Regions from separate parts of the Pseudomonas sp. LFM046 genome, predicted to be linked through region 3. Evidence: predicted binding sites of a transcription regulator. Region 3 holds the regulator's gene; each other region holds the start of a gene.
What was found. Region 3 encodes sigma-54, which starts transcription at its own class of promoters, with help from an activator protein. Its sites were predicted from a motif close to ANTGGCATNNANNTTGCTNT; they were not measured.

Region 1 (3,410 bases), 2.9 Mb from region 3:
CAAGCCTTCGAGCTGTCCGACGCCTCCGCCGAGCGTTCCGCCGCCGGTTGCACCATCAAGCTGCCGGAGCAGGCGATTGCCGAGTACCTGCAGTCCAACATCACCCTGCTGCGCTGGATGATCGGTGAAGGCTACGGCGACGCCCGCACCCTGGAGCGTCGCGCCCAGGCGATGGAAGCCTGGCTGGCCAACCCGCAACTGCTGGAAGCCGACAAGGACGCCGAATACGCCGCGGTCATCGAGATCGACCTGGCCGACGTGAAAGAGCCCGTGCTCTGCGCGCCGAACGACCCGGACGACGCCCGCCTGCTGTCCACCGTGGCCGGCGACAAGATCGACGAGGTGTTCATCGGCTCCTGCATGACCAACATCGGTCACTTCCGCGCGGCCGGTAAGCTGCTGGACAAGGTCAAGGGCGGCATTCCGACCCGTCTGTGGCTGGCCCCGCCGACCAAGATGGACGCTCACCAGCTGACCGAGGAAGGCTACTACGGCATCTACGGCAAGGCCGGCGCGCGCATGGAAATGCCGGGCTGCTCGCTGTGCATGGGCAACCAGGCCCGCGTGCAGACCGGTGCCACCGTGGTCTCCACCTCCACCCGTAACTTCCCGAACCGCCTGGGCGACGCCACCAACGTCTACCTGGCCTCCGCCGAGTTGGCGGCCGTGGCCTCGATCCTGGGCAAACTGCCGACCGTGGCCGAGTACATGGAATACGCGAAGAACATCGACAGCATGGCGGCCGATATCTACCGCTACCTGTCCTTCGACCAGATCGCCGAGTACAAGGAAGCTGCTGCAAACGCCAAGATTCCGGTGGTCCAGGCCTAAGGCCCCATCGATATCCTGGTAACGAAGAAGCCCCGCCCCGTGCGGGGCTTTTTCGTTCCATGCCCCCTCCATCCCGCATTCGCCAACCCCCGCACAGTTCCTGAGCACGCCCATCGGGCCAACTTGCAGCCGCCCTGCCAGAAGCTATGTTCCACATATAGGCCGCTACGAAGAGGGCACCGATGTGAAGACTTGGTTCCTGACTCTCCTCTGCACCCTGGGCTTGGCCGGTTGCTCCAGCGAATACCTGATTGCCACGGTCGACGGCCAGATCATCGCCACCGATGAGAAGCCTGAACTCGACGACGACACCGGCATGCTCGAGTTCGAAGACCACGAAGGCCGCGTCCAGGAGATCCCGCAAGCTCAGGTAAAACAGATCATCGAACGTTGAGGTAGCTCCGACCTCGAACCCTTGCCCCGCCCCTGGCGGGGCTCCTTTTTTTGGTCGCTGGCATATCGCTTGCTAGATCCGCCCCGACGAGTCTCACTCCAACGACGGAGCGGGCTGATGACGATGGCGTCGATACCGGCCGGCCCATGGCCGCACCGGATCGGCGCCATTTTGCAGATAGGCGGCCAACCACGATGACGGACAAGCAGAACACCACGCGTACAGACAGCCTGGCCTGGGTCAGCGGCAGCGATGCACCGGAGAAGTGCATGCTCAACCTGGGCTTCATGCCCCTGACCGACTCAGCCTCCCTGATCGTTGCTGCCACCCAGGGGTTCGCCCAGCCTTATGGCCTGACCTTGAACCTCAGGCGCCAATCCTCCTGGGCCACCCTGCGGGACAAACTGCTCTCCGGCGAACTGGACGCTGCCCAGGCCCTCTACGGCCAGGTCTACGGCATAGAACTGGGCATTGGCGGCCCCAGCGCGGAAATGGCCATCCTCATGGGCCTGTGCCAGAACGGCCAGGCCATCAATCTGTCCGAGCCACTCAAGCGCATTGGCGTGACCAGTTCCGAGGCACTGGTCCGTCATGTGCGCCACGGCGGTGCACGGCTGACCTTCGCACAGACCTTTCCCACCGGCACCCATGCCATGTGGCTGAACTACTGGCTGGCGGCTCACGGCATCCACCCGCTGCGCGATGTGGACACCGTCGTGGTACCGCCCTCGCAGATGGTCGCCCACCTCAAGGCGGCCCGCATCGACGGATTCTGTGCCGGCGGCCCCTGGGGCGCGCTGGCGGTGGACCAGCAGCAGGGCTTTACCCTGGCCACCAGCCAGATGATCTGGGCGGACCACCCGGAAAAGGTGCTCGGCGTGACCCGCGAATTCGTCGAGCGGTACCCGAACACCGCCCGTGCCCTGACCATGGCTGTTCTGGAGGCCAGCCGCTTCATTGAAGCCAGCCTGGAAAACCGTCGCAGCACCGCTCACCTGATCAGCGGCAGCGACTATGTGGACGCACCGCTCTCGGCTGTGGAACCGCGCTTCCTCGGCCACTACCAGGACGGCCTCGGCAATGCCTGGGAGGACGCACACCCGCTGCGTTTCTTCGACGACGGCCGGGTGAACATGCCCTATCTCTCCGATGGCATCTGGTTCATGACCCAGTTCCGCCGCTGGGGATTGCTGCGGGACGACCCGGACTACCTGGAAGTCGCCCGGCGTGTGCAATGCCTCGACACCTACCGGCAAGCCGCCGAGGCCCTTGACATCAGCGTGCCGGACCTGGCGCGCAGCGCCACCCTGATTGACGGCCGCACCTGGGACGGCAGCGATCCGGCCGGGTATGCACGCAGCTTCCCGATCCACTCGATGGCCGGCAACGTCCGCGCCATTGCCCTGTAGCCGTTAGGGACGACCGCCATGCTGCGTATCCTGCTGATCAACGACACCGCCAGGAAAGTCGGCCGCCTCAAAGCCGCCCTGGTGGAGGCCGGCTTCGAGGTGATCGACGAATCCGGCCTGACCATCGACCTGCCCGCCCGTGTCGAAGCTATCCGCCCGGACGTAGTACTGATCGATACCGAATCCCCGAGCCGTGACGTGATGGAACAGGTAGTCCTGGTCACCCGCGACCAGCCCCGCCCCATCGTGATGTTCACCGACGAGCACGACCCCAAGGTGATGCGCCGGGCCATCGAGGCCGGCGTCAGCGCCTACATCGTCGAAGGCATCCAGGCCGAGCGCCTGCAACCGATCCTCGACGTCGCCATGGCGCGCTTCGAGAGCGATCAAGCCCTGCGCGCCCAGCTCAGCGCCCGCGACCAGCAACTGGCCGAGCGCAAGCGCATCGAACTGGCCAAAGGCCTGCTGATGAAGATGAAGAACTGTAACGAGGAAGAGGCCTACACCCTGATGCGGCGCCAGGCCATGAGCCGCCAGCAGAAGCTGATTCAGGTGGCCGAGCAGATCATCGCAATGCACGACATGCTCGGTCACTGAACCCTGTCGGTGGCGGGCAACTGTACCGCCCGCCACCCCCGCTGTACCGGCTCAGAAGCCATCTCGCAAAGCACTGTTATGCCTGCCTTCGTCGCAGCCTGTATCTGCCGCGCCTCTCCACTCCCGGCTAGCGTATGAGCTCCACCCCACACGAGCCCGGACCATGAACGAACGCGCCC
Region 2 (3,410 bases), 1.9 Mb from region 3:
TGTCCCAGCAATTGCCGCGACGACTCATGCTCTGGCGGATTCGATGCCGCCAGAGCAATTGTCGAAATTCCTGACTGCTGTAGTGGCTGCCCTGGTCGGAGTGAAACAGCACGCCGGCGGGGCAACCGCGAGCCTCATAGGCTACGCGCAAAGCGCGTCCGGTAAGCTGCGAGTCCGGACGATCGGACATTGCCCAACCCACAATCCGCCGCGCATACAGGTCCATGATCGCGGCCAAGTAGATCCAGCGCCCGCCGGCCCAGATGTACGTCACGTCACCGCACCACACCTGATTGGGGCCGTGGGTGCGGAATTGCCGGTCCAGTTCGTTCGACGCTTTGGCACTCTCACCCTCAGTTGGGCGGTAACGGTGTCGACGGCGTTGCGAGCTGAACAACTGGGCCTCTTTCATCAGACGGCCGGCCAGGAATCGACCCACTGCCCAGCCTTCCTGGCGCAAAGCCGCCGCGAGCGTCCGGGCGCCTGCCGAACGCCGACTCTGGACATGCAGCTCCACCAAGCGCTGTCGCAACCTGGCGTGCGGCTGATTACCGCGAGCTGCTGACTTAGCGGCGGCATAGACACTGCTGCGATTGATGCCGAACAGCCGGCAAAGCTCTGCCCGTGGATAGTGCTCACCCAATGACTCGACTAAGCGCACTAATCGAGGGCGTCTGACATCAAGAGAGCGGTAGCCTTTTTTAAGATCTCTTTCTCCCGCTCCAGCCGCCGCACCTGGGCCTCCAGCTCCTGGATTCGCCGCTGCTCCGGCGTCATGGCCTTGCTGTGCTCCGGCGTCTTGCCATGGCGCTCCAGGGTCAATTGCTCGACCCAGCGCCGCATGGCAGTTGGGCCTACCCCCATCGCCTTGCAGGCTGCCGGTATGGAATAGCCTTGATCGAGCACCAGGCTGGCGGCCTCGAGTTTGAATTCCGGACTGAATGATCTTCTGCTCATGAACACCTCTTGCTTGGGCGCAGCTTAACGCCCTATCGGGGTGTCCAGAATCATTAGGCCACTTCAGAATGAACCAATAGACAGATAGGATTGAGCCTCCCACGGACTCAATGCGATCGCAAGCGCACCGCGCCCGCACTCCCCTCCTCCTCTCCTATTTCGTGGCCGCGTGCTTTGTATGCAACTCCTGGGACAGTCTTTACACCCCCGCTCGATGCACTCAAAGACCGCCTCTGGCAACCCACATGGTCGTGGTGTGGACACACAGTGCCCTGGGACGCTCAGGCAAGAGTCTGTCGCCGCGCGCAAAGTGCACTATGAGAGCGACTTTGTGGCTGAGGCAACCAGCATTGGCAAGGTACTCGATGTTATTCGAACGATCGCCGAACAAACGACCGAAGATCGGTAGGCATCAGTTTCGGGCATAGATAGCGGTTGTCCCGCTGCGAAACGATAAGGGCGCCTTGCGGCGCCCTAAAGCTTCGATCGAAAGCCGGCGTCAGCGCATACAAGCACGAGGCATTGCCGCCTGCCCTTGGATCCGATTCCCCGTTGAACGATGGCATGTCGTTTGCTGTTACCAACACTCCGAACTCCCTCCAACGGCGGAGACAGTTCATAGACGATGGCGTCGCTCCCGGTCACCAATCCCATGGTGACTGGGGCGGCGCCTTTTTCGTTCAGTGGTGGGACAAACAACATGACCGACAAGAGTTGCACCCGTAACGACAGCCTCGCCTGGGTCGCGGGCAGCGATGCCCCGGAAAAGCGCACAGTGAACCTGGGCTTCATGGCCCTTTCCGACACCGCCTCGTTGATCGTCGCGGCCACCCAGGGCTTCGCCCAGCCCTACGGGCTGACCCTGGAACTGAAGCGGCAGACCTCCTGGGCCGGCCTGCGCGACAGACTGTTGAGCGGTGAACTGGACGCCGCACATTCGCTCTACGGCCAGGTTTATGGGGCCCAGCTGGGACTGGGCGGCGCCCCCACCGAAATGGCGATCCTCATGGGACTGTGTCAGAACGGCCAGGCGATCAACCTATCCGAACCACTGCGTCAGGCCGGGGTGACCCGTGCTGACGCCCTCGCCGCCCGTGTACGCCAGCACAGCGCGAAACTGACCTTCGCCCAGACCTTTCCCACCGGGACCCATGCCATGTGGCTTCACTACTGGCTGGCGGCGCAGGGTATCCACCCGTTGGAAGATGTGAACACAGTGGTGCTGCCGCCCGCGCAGATGGTCCAGCATCTCAAGACAGGGCACATCGACGGTTTCTGTGCCGGCGGCCCCTGGGGCGCACTGGCGGTGGATGAGAAGCAGGGTTTCACCCTGGCAACCAGCCAGATGATCTGGCCCGATCACCCGGAAAAGGTGCTCGCCTGCACGCGCGCCTTCGTGGAGCAGTACCCCAACACGGCCCGCGCCCTGACCATGGCGGTGCTGGAGGCCAGCCGCTTCATCGACGCCAGCGACGAGAACAAGTGCAGCACCGCCCGGCTGATCAGCGGTGGCGAGTACCTCGATGCACCACTCTCGGCCATCGAGCCGCGTTTTCTCGGTTACTACGAGGACGGCCTCGGCTACGCCTGGCGCGATGCTCACCCACTGCGCTTCTTTGCCGGCGGCGAGGCCACCATGCCCTGGCTGTCCGATGGCATGTGGTTCATGACCCAGTTCCGCCGCTGGGGGCTGCTCAGAGACGACCCGGACTACCTCGGCGTGGCCCGTCGAGTCCACCAGCTTGCGCTCTACCGCGAAGCGGCCGAAGCGCTGGGCATAGCGGTCCCCGAGCACCCCATGCGCAGCTCCAGGCTGTTCGACGGCCGGATCTGGGACGGCACCGACCCGGCCGGCTATGCCCGCAGCTTCGCCATCCACGCCCGCAGCTCCGCCCCTGCGGCCGCTGCCCTCTGACGCCAGGAGTTGACCACAGCATGCTCCGCATTCTCCTGATCGATGACACCCCGAAGAAAGTCGGCCGTCTGCGCAATGCCCTGGTGGAGGCCGGTTTCGACGTCATGGACGAAACCGGCCTGACCATCAACTTGCCTGAGCGGATCGAAGCGGCGCGCCCCGATGTCGTACTGATCGACACCGAGTCCGCGGGCCGCGACATGATGGAACAGGTAGTGATGGTCAGCCGCGACCGGCCCCACCCCATCGTCATGTTCACTGACGATCACGATCCCCACCTGATGCGCCAGGCGATCCGGGCCGGCGTCAGCGCCTACGTGATCGAGGGCATTCACACCGAGCGCCTACGACCGATCCTGGACGTGGCCATGGCCCGCTTCGAGAGCGACCAGGCCCTGCGCACCCAACTGCTGGAGCGAGACAGCCAATTGGCAGAACGCAAGCGCATCGAGTTGGCCAAGGGCCTGCTGATGAAGATGAAAAGCTGTGACGAGGATGCCGCCTACACCTTGATGCGTCGCCAGGCCATGGGACGCCA
Region 3 (3,410 bases):
TGGCCAAGAGCTACAAGAGCCGTCAGGTGGTTCGCGACGTCAGCCTGTCCATCGACAGCGGCCAGATCGTCGGCCTTCTCGGCCCCAACGGCGCCGGCAAGACCACCTGCTTCTACATGATCGTCGGCCTGGTCAAAGCCGATCAGGGCCGCGTCCTGATCGACTCCAATGACGTCACCCACCAGCCCATGCATGGCCGCGCTCGAGCCGGCATCGGCTACCTGCCGCAGGAAGCCTCGATCTTCCGCAAGCTCAGCGTCGCGGACAACATCATGGCGATCCTCGAGACCCGCAAGGACCTCGATCGCGCCGAGCGCCGCAAGGAGCTGGAAAGCCTCCTGCAGGAATTCCACATCAGCCACATCCGCGACAGCCTCGGCATGAGCCTGTCGGGCGGCGAGCGCCGTCGGGTGGAAATTGCCCGTGCACTGGCCACCGCCCCCAAATTCATCCTGCTGGACGAGCCCTTCGCCGGTGTGGACCCGATTTCCGTAGGCGATATCAAACAGATCATCCACCACCTCAAGGCCAAGGGGATCGGCGTATTGATCACCGACCACAACGTCCGTGAGACCCTGGATATCTGCGAGACAGCCTACATTGTCAGTGACGGCCAGTTGATCGCCGAAGGCGACGCGGAAGCCATCCTGGCCAACCAGTTGGTGAAGGAAGTCTACCTGGGCCACGAGTTTCGCCTGTAACCCTCCGCAATTTCTCCTCCACGAGGGATTGCGAGAGCTAGGAAAAACCTTCAAGGTCAGGCATATAATTTGCTTCCTGGTGGCGCCTCGGCGCCCTGTAGTGGATGGCGCGCGAGCGCCGGCGAATAAGGTGCTAAGCCCTCTGCCATGAAACCATCGCTAGTCCTAAAGATGGGCCAGCAGCTGACGATGACACCGCAGCTGCAACAGGCCATCCGCCTGCTCCAACTCTCTACCCTGGACCTCCAGCAGGAGATCCAGGAAGCGCTGGAATCCAATCCCATGCTCGAGCGGCAGGAGGACGGCGACGATTTCGACAACGCAGACCCCATGGCAGAAGGCGACCAACTGCCCAATCCCGGCAGCCAGGAAGTGGCCTTCCAGGAGTCCAGCGTCGAGACCAATGCCGAAGCCATGGATGATGGCGAATGGCATGACCGCATTCCCAGCGAACTCCCCGTCGACACCGCGTGGGAAGATGTTTACCAGACCAGCGCCAGCAGCCTGCCGAGCAACGATGACGACGAGTGGGATTTCACCTCGCGTACCTCGGTTGGCGAGAGCCTGCAGAGCCACCTGCTTTGGCAGCTCAACCTGGCCCCGATGTCCGACACCGATCGCCTGATCGCCGTCACCCTGATCGACTGCATCAACAACGACGGCTATCTCGAAGAGCCTTTGACCGAGATCGCCGACTCCTTCGACCCTGAGCTCGGCATCGAGCTGGATGAGGTCGAGGTGGTACTGCATCGCATCCAGCAGTTCGAGCCCGCTGGCGTCGGCGCCCGCGACCTGCGCGAGTGCCTGGTTCTGCAACTGCGCCAGCTGCCCCCGGGCACCCCCTGGCTCAGCGAAGCCCAGCGCCTGGCAGGCGACTATCTGGACCTGCTCGGCAGCCGCGATTACAGCCAGCTGATGCGCCGCATGAAGGTCAAGGAAGATGACCTGCGCCAGATCATCGAACTGATCCAGGGCCTGAATCCACGTCCCGGTTCCCAGATCGAAGCCAGCGAGCCCGAGTACGTGGTGCCGGACGTCATCGTCCGCAAGCACAACGAGCGCTGGCTGGTGGAACTGAACCAGGAAGCCGTACCGCGCCTGCGGGTCAATCCGCACTATGCAGGTTTCGTCCGTCGCGCGGACTCCAGCGCCGACAACACTTTCATGCGCAACCAGCTCCAGGAAGCACGCTGGTTCATCAAGAGCCTGCAGAGCCGCAACGAAACCCTGATGAAGGTCGCCACCCAGATCGTCGAGCACCAGCGCGGCTTTCTTGAGTATGGCGAAGAGGCGATGAAGCCCCTCGTCCTGCACGACATCGCCGAGGCCGTGGGCATGCACGAGTCCACCATCTCGCGTGTGACCACCCAGAAATACATGCACACTCCCCGCGGCATCTACGAGCTGAAGTACTTCTTCTCCAGCCACGTCAGCACCTCGGAAGGCGGCGAATGCTCGTCAACCGCGATCCGCGCCATCATCAAAAAACTGGTCGCGGCGGAAAATCCGAAAAAGCCGTTGAGCGACAGCAAGATCGCTGGTTTACTGGAGGCACAGGGCATTCAAGTGGCCCGTCGCACAGTAGCCAAGTACCGCGAATCCCTTGGGATAGCACCTTCCAGCGAACGAAAGCGACTGATGTGACGCGGATAGACCCACGCCAAAGTGTTCCGGTGGCAGGCCCGTTAGCCTGTCTCTTATACACGGGCAATAAGGAGAAAGCGGTATGCAAGTCAACATCAGTGGACATCAACTGGATGTGACCGACGCCCTGCGCAACTACGTTGTCGAGAAGTTCGACCGTCTGGAGCGCCATTTCGACCGAATCACTAATGTGCAGGTGATCATGCAGGTCGAGAAACTCAAACAGCAAATCGAAGCCACTTTGCACGTCGCCGGCGGCGAAGTCGTTGCCAACGCGGAGCATGAGGACATGTACGCTGCCATCGACCTGCTCACCGACAAGCTCGATCGCCAACTGATCAAGCACAAGGAAAAGCAGCTAAACCGCCAGCAGGGTGCCACTGCCCGCTGAACCTCCCCTCTATATGATTCGACTTGAGCAAATCCTGACCCCCGGCCGTTCCCTCGTGAACGTGCCGGGCGGCAGCAAGAAACGCGTTCTGGAACAGATCGCCAAGCTGGTTGCCCGTGACCTTCCCGACCTCGACAACCAGGACATTTTCGAAAGCCTGGTTTCCCGGGAGAAGCTCGGCTCCACCGGCTTCGGTAATGGCATCGCCATTCCCCACTGTCGCCTCACAGGCTGCACGTCGCCCATCAGCGCAGTGCTTCGCCTGGATGCTCCAGTCGATTTCGACGCCATCGATGGCGCCCCCGTGGACCTGCTGTTCGTTCTGCTGGTCCCGGAAGCCGCCACCGATGAGCACCTTGAACTGCTCCGTCAGATCGCCAGCATGCTCGACCGCAGCGATGTACGCGAGCGGCTCCGCCATGCTCCCGACAGCACCAGCCTGTACCAGGTGGTCGTGGACGTGCAGAGCGGACGCTAGGGTTTCGCCATGCGCCTGATCATCGTCAGCGGCCGCTCCGGGTCGGGCAAGAGCACCGCCCTGGACGTCCTCGAAGATCACGGTTTCTACTGCATCGACAACCTGCCTGCCGGCCTGCTGCCCGAGCTCGCCGAACGGGCTCTGCTGCATACCGAACTGCTGGAGCCCCAGGTCGCGGTGTCGATCGATGCGCGCA
Region 4 (3,410 bases), 4.6 Mb from region 3:
CAGGCGGCCCGATGGTCGGGAGGGCGATGGCGGATGCTGCCGCCGAACAGCCCGGGCTGTTTAGGCCGGACGATAAACACGCACATTGGCATGCCCCTCGCTGAGCAAGTGGTGGGCATGCAGACGGCTCATCACGCCCTTGTCGCAATACAGGAGGTACTGGCGGTTGGCGTCCAGGTCCTTGAAGCGGTTATTGACCGCATAAAAAGGCAGGGCCTGCACTTCGATGCCGGGCAGCTCCAGGGGGTCGTCTTCCTGGGCGTCAGGATGGCGGATGTCGAGGACAATCTGCCCCGGCAGGGCTTCGCGCACTTCCTCCACGGCCAGGTCCTGGCCCAGCTCATCGATCACGCGGTCGATGGGCACCAGGCGGGCGCGCTCCAGGGCACGCTCGAGGATGGCCATGTCGAACTGCTCTTCCTCGTGTTCGATGCGACCGGGTTTGGCACGGGTGGTCGGGTTCACCGAGATCACGCCGCAGTATTCGGGCATGTGCTTGGCGAACTCGGCGGTGCCGATCCGGGTGGCGGTGTCGATGATGTCCTGCTTGTGGCTGGCGATCAGCGGGCGCAGCACGAGCATGTCAGTGGCCGAGTCGATCACCGAGAGGTTCGGCAGGGTCTGGCTGGAGACCTGGGAGATGGCTTCGCCGGTGACCAGCGCATCCAGGGTCAGCTTGCGCGCCATGCGGGTGGAGGCGCGCAGCATCATGCGCTTGAGCACCACGCCCATCTGGCTGTTGTCGACCTTGCTGAGGATTTCGCCGACCACTTCCTCGAAGGGCACGCTGATGAACAGCACGCGCTGGGACCGGCCGAACTTCTCCCACAGGTAGTGGGCCACTTCCATCACGCCCAATTCGTGTGCACGGCCACCCAGGTTGAAGAAGCAGAAATGGGTCATCAGGCCGCGACGCATCATCTGGTAGGCGGCGACGGTGGAGTCGAAGCCCCCGGACATCAGCACCAGGGTCTGCTCCAGGGAGCCCAGCGGGTAGCCGCCGATGCCGTCGTGCTGGTGATGGATGACGAACAGGCGCTGGTCGCGCACTTCCATGCGCACCAGGACTTCCGGCTTGTTCAGGGAAATGCCGGCGGCATTGCACTCCTGGCGCAGGCGGCTACCGACGTAGCGCTCCAGCTCCATGGAGGTGAAGTCATGCTTGCCGGCGCGCTTGCAGCGCACGGCGAAGATCTTGCCGGGGATCTGGTCGGCGTAGTGCAGCTTGCACTTTTCCAGCACATCGTCGAAGTCGCCCAGCGGGTACTCGTGCACTTCGAGGAAGTGGGTGATGCCGGGGGTGCAGGTCAGGCGCTCGATCATCTCGCGCAAGAGCTTCGGCTCGGTCTGCCGGGTCTCGACTTCGAGGTTGTCCCAGACGCCGGTCACCTCGAGCTCCGGGTCCAGGTCTTTCAGGACCGCGCGGATGTTCTTCGAGAGCTGGCGGATGAAGTGCTTGCGCACCGGCCGGCTCTTGATGGTGATTTCCGGGAAGACTTTGACGATGAGTTTCATGAAAACAGCGCTTGCGACGGCCGCCGAAAAAGAGGGGCGCGGATTATAGCGGAAATTGTTCAAGCTTTGACCAAAATCATTCAGCAAAACCCATCACGCACCAAAATGGATCACGCACACCGAATCAGGCACGAAAAAGGTGCGCAATTTTGCGCAGAATCGGAGCAAGGCCCCCGCCAGGCGTGAGTTTTGGGGCTTCTGCCCATAACGGGGCACTGGCACGCTAATTGCTCCCTTGTGAGGCAGGTCGCCCTGGCGGACTATCCCGCCCCGGCTTCACTACGAATTCTTTGAGGGGTTAACGGTTTCCCGCCCCCTTTCCTTCTGGAGGACAACATGTCGAAGTCGCTTCAACTGATTAAAGAACACGACGTGAAGTGGATTGATCTGCGCTTCACCGACACCAAGGGCAAGCAGCAGCACGTGACCATGCCGGCCCGTGACGCCGATGACGAGTTCTTCGAACACGGCAAGATGTTCGACGGTTCCTCCATCGAAGGTTGGAAAGGCATCGAAGCCTCCGACATGATCCTGCTGCCGGACGACAGCACCGCCGTGCTGGACCCGTTCACCGAAGAGCCGACCCTGATCCTGGTCTGCGACATCATCGAGCCGAGCACCATGCAAGGCTACGACCGCGACCCGCGTGCCATCGCCAAGCGCGCCGAGGAATACCTGAAGACCACCGGTATCGGTGACACCGTGTTCGTCGGTCCGGAACCCGAGTTCTTCATCTTCGACGAAGTGAAGTTCAAGTCCGACATCTCCGGCTCCATGTTCAAGATCTTCTCCGAGCAGGCCGCCTGGAACACCGACGCCGACATCGAAGGCGGCAACAAGGGCCACCGTCCGGGCGTGAAGGGCGGCTACTTCCCGGTACCGCCGGTCGACCACGACCACGAAATCCGTACCGCCATGTGCAACGCCCTGGAAGAAATGGGCCTGGTGGTCGAAGTTCACCACCACGAAGTGGCGACTGCCGGCCAGAACGAGATCGGTGTGAAGTTCAACACCCTGGTCGCCAAGGCTGACGAAGTTCAGACCCTGAAGTACTGCGTGCACAACGTTGCCGACGCCTACGGCAAGACCGTGACCTTCATGCCGAAGCCCCTGTACGGCGACAACGGCTCGGGCATGCACGTTCACATGTCCATCTCCAAAGATGGCAAGAACACCTTCGCTGGCGAAGGCTATGCCGGCCTGTCCGACACCGCCCTGTACTTCATCGGCGGCATCATCAAGCACGGTAAGGCCCTGAACGGCTTCACCAACCCGGCTACCAACTCCTACAAGCGTCTGGTTCCGGGCTTCGAAGCTCCGGTAATGCTGGCCTACTCCGCCCGCAACCGTTCCGCCTCGATCCGTATCCCGTACGTGAACAGCCCGAAAGCCCGCCGTATCGAAGCGCGCTTCCCGGACCCGGCTGCCAACCCGTACCTGTGCTTCGCCGCACTGCTGATGGCCGGTCTGGACGGTATCCAGAACAAGATCCACCCCGGCGATGCCGCCGACAAGAACCTGTATGACCTGCCGCCGGAAGAGGCCAAGGAAATCCCGCAGGTTTGCGGCAGCCTGAAAGAGGCGCTGGAAGAACTGGACAAGGGCCGCGCGTTCCTGACCAAGGGCGGCGTGTTCAGCGACGACTTCATCGATGCCTACATCGAGCTGAAGAGCGAAGAAGAAATCAAGGTGCGCACCTTCGTGCACCCGCTGGAATACGACCTGTACTACAGCGTCTGATCCACGAATACCTATAAACAGCGTCAACATTAAGGCCTCCCTCGGGAGGCCTTTTTTATTACCGAGATCGGGGACATTGCATCTTCTGTAGGGGCGAATTCATTCGCCAAGGGCTGCGCAGCAGCCCTCTAAAGCGTCCGGGGCAGACCTACGGT

Region 1: a site for sigma-54 is predicted at 1,282-1,301, ahead of TQ98_RS17340 (CmpA/NrtA family ABC transporter substrate-binding protein). Genes of this name have one in related genera too.
Region 2: a site for sigma-54 is predicted at 1,516-1,535, ahead of TQ98_RS12750 (CmpA/NrtA family ABC transporter substrate-binding protein). Genes of this name have one in related genera too.
Region 4: a site for sigma-54 is predicted at 1,730-1,749, ahead of glnA (glutamate--ammonia ligase). Genes of this name have one in related genera too.

What each region holds. Positions count from the first base shown of each region.
Region 1 covers NZ_JYKO02000001.1:3,762,346-3,765,755, forward strand. The annotation lists gene acnB (bifunctional aconitate hydratase 2/2-methylisocitrate dehydratase) at 1-831, shown strand, start outside; gene TQ98_RS17335 (YgdI/YgdR family lipoprotein) at 1,016-1,225, shown strand; gene TQ98_RS17340 (CmpA/NrtA family ABC transporter substrate-binding protein) at 1,420-2,634, shown strand; gene TQ98_RS17345 (ANTAR domain-containing response regulator) at 2,653-3,231, shown strand; gene TQ98_RS17350 (pyridoxal-dependent decarboxylase) at 3,395-3,410, shown strand, end outside.
Region 2 covers NZ_JYKO02000001.1:2,764,856-2,768,265, reverse strand. The annotation lists partial or broken gene TQ98_RS12755 (IS3 family transposase) at 1-963, opposite strand, end outside; gene TQ98_RS12750 (CmpA/NrtA family ABC transporter substrate-binding protein) at 1,658-2,872, shown strand; gene TQ98_RS12745 (ANTAR domain-containing protein) at 2,893-3,410, shown strand, end outside.
Region 3 covers NZ_JYKO02000001.1:860,540-863,949, reverse strand. The annotation lists gene lptB (LPS export ABC transporter ATP-binding protein) at 1-701, shown strand, start outside; gene TQ98_RS04080 (RNA polymerase factor sigma-54) at 849-2,345, shown strand; gene raiA (ribosome-associated translation inhibitor RaiA) at 2,428-2,736, shown strand; gene ptsN (PTS IIA-like nitrogen regulatory protein PtsN) at 2,750-3,214, shown strand; gene rapZ (RNase adapter RapZ) at 3,224-3,410, shown strand, end outside.
Region 4 covers NZ_JYKO02000001.1:5,447,530-5,450,939, forward strand. The annotation lists gene thiI (tRNA uracil 4-sulfurtransferase ThiI) at 61-1,515, opposite strand; gene glnA (glutamate--ammonia ligase) at 1,852-3,255, shown strand.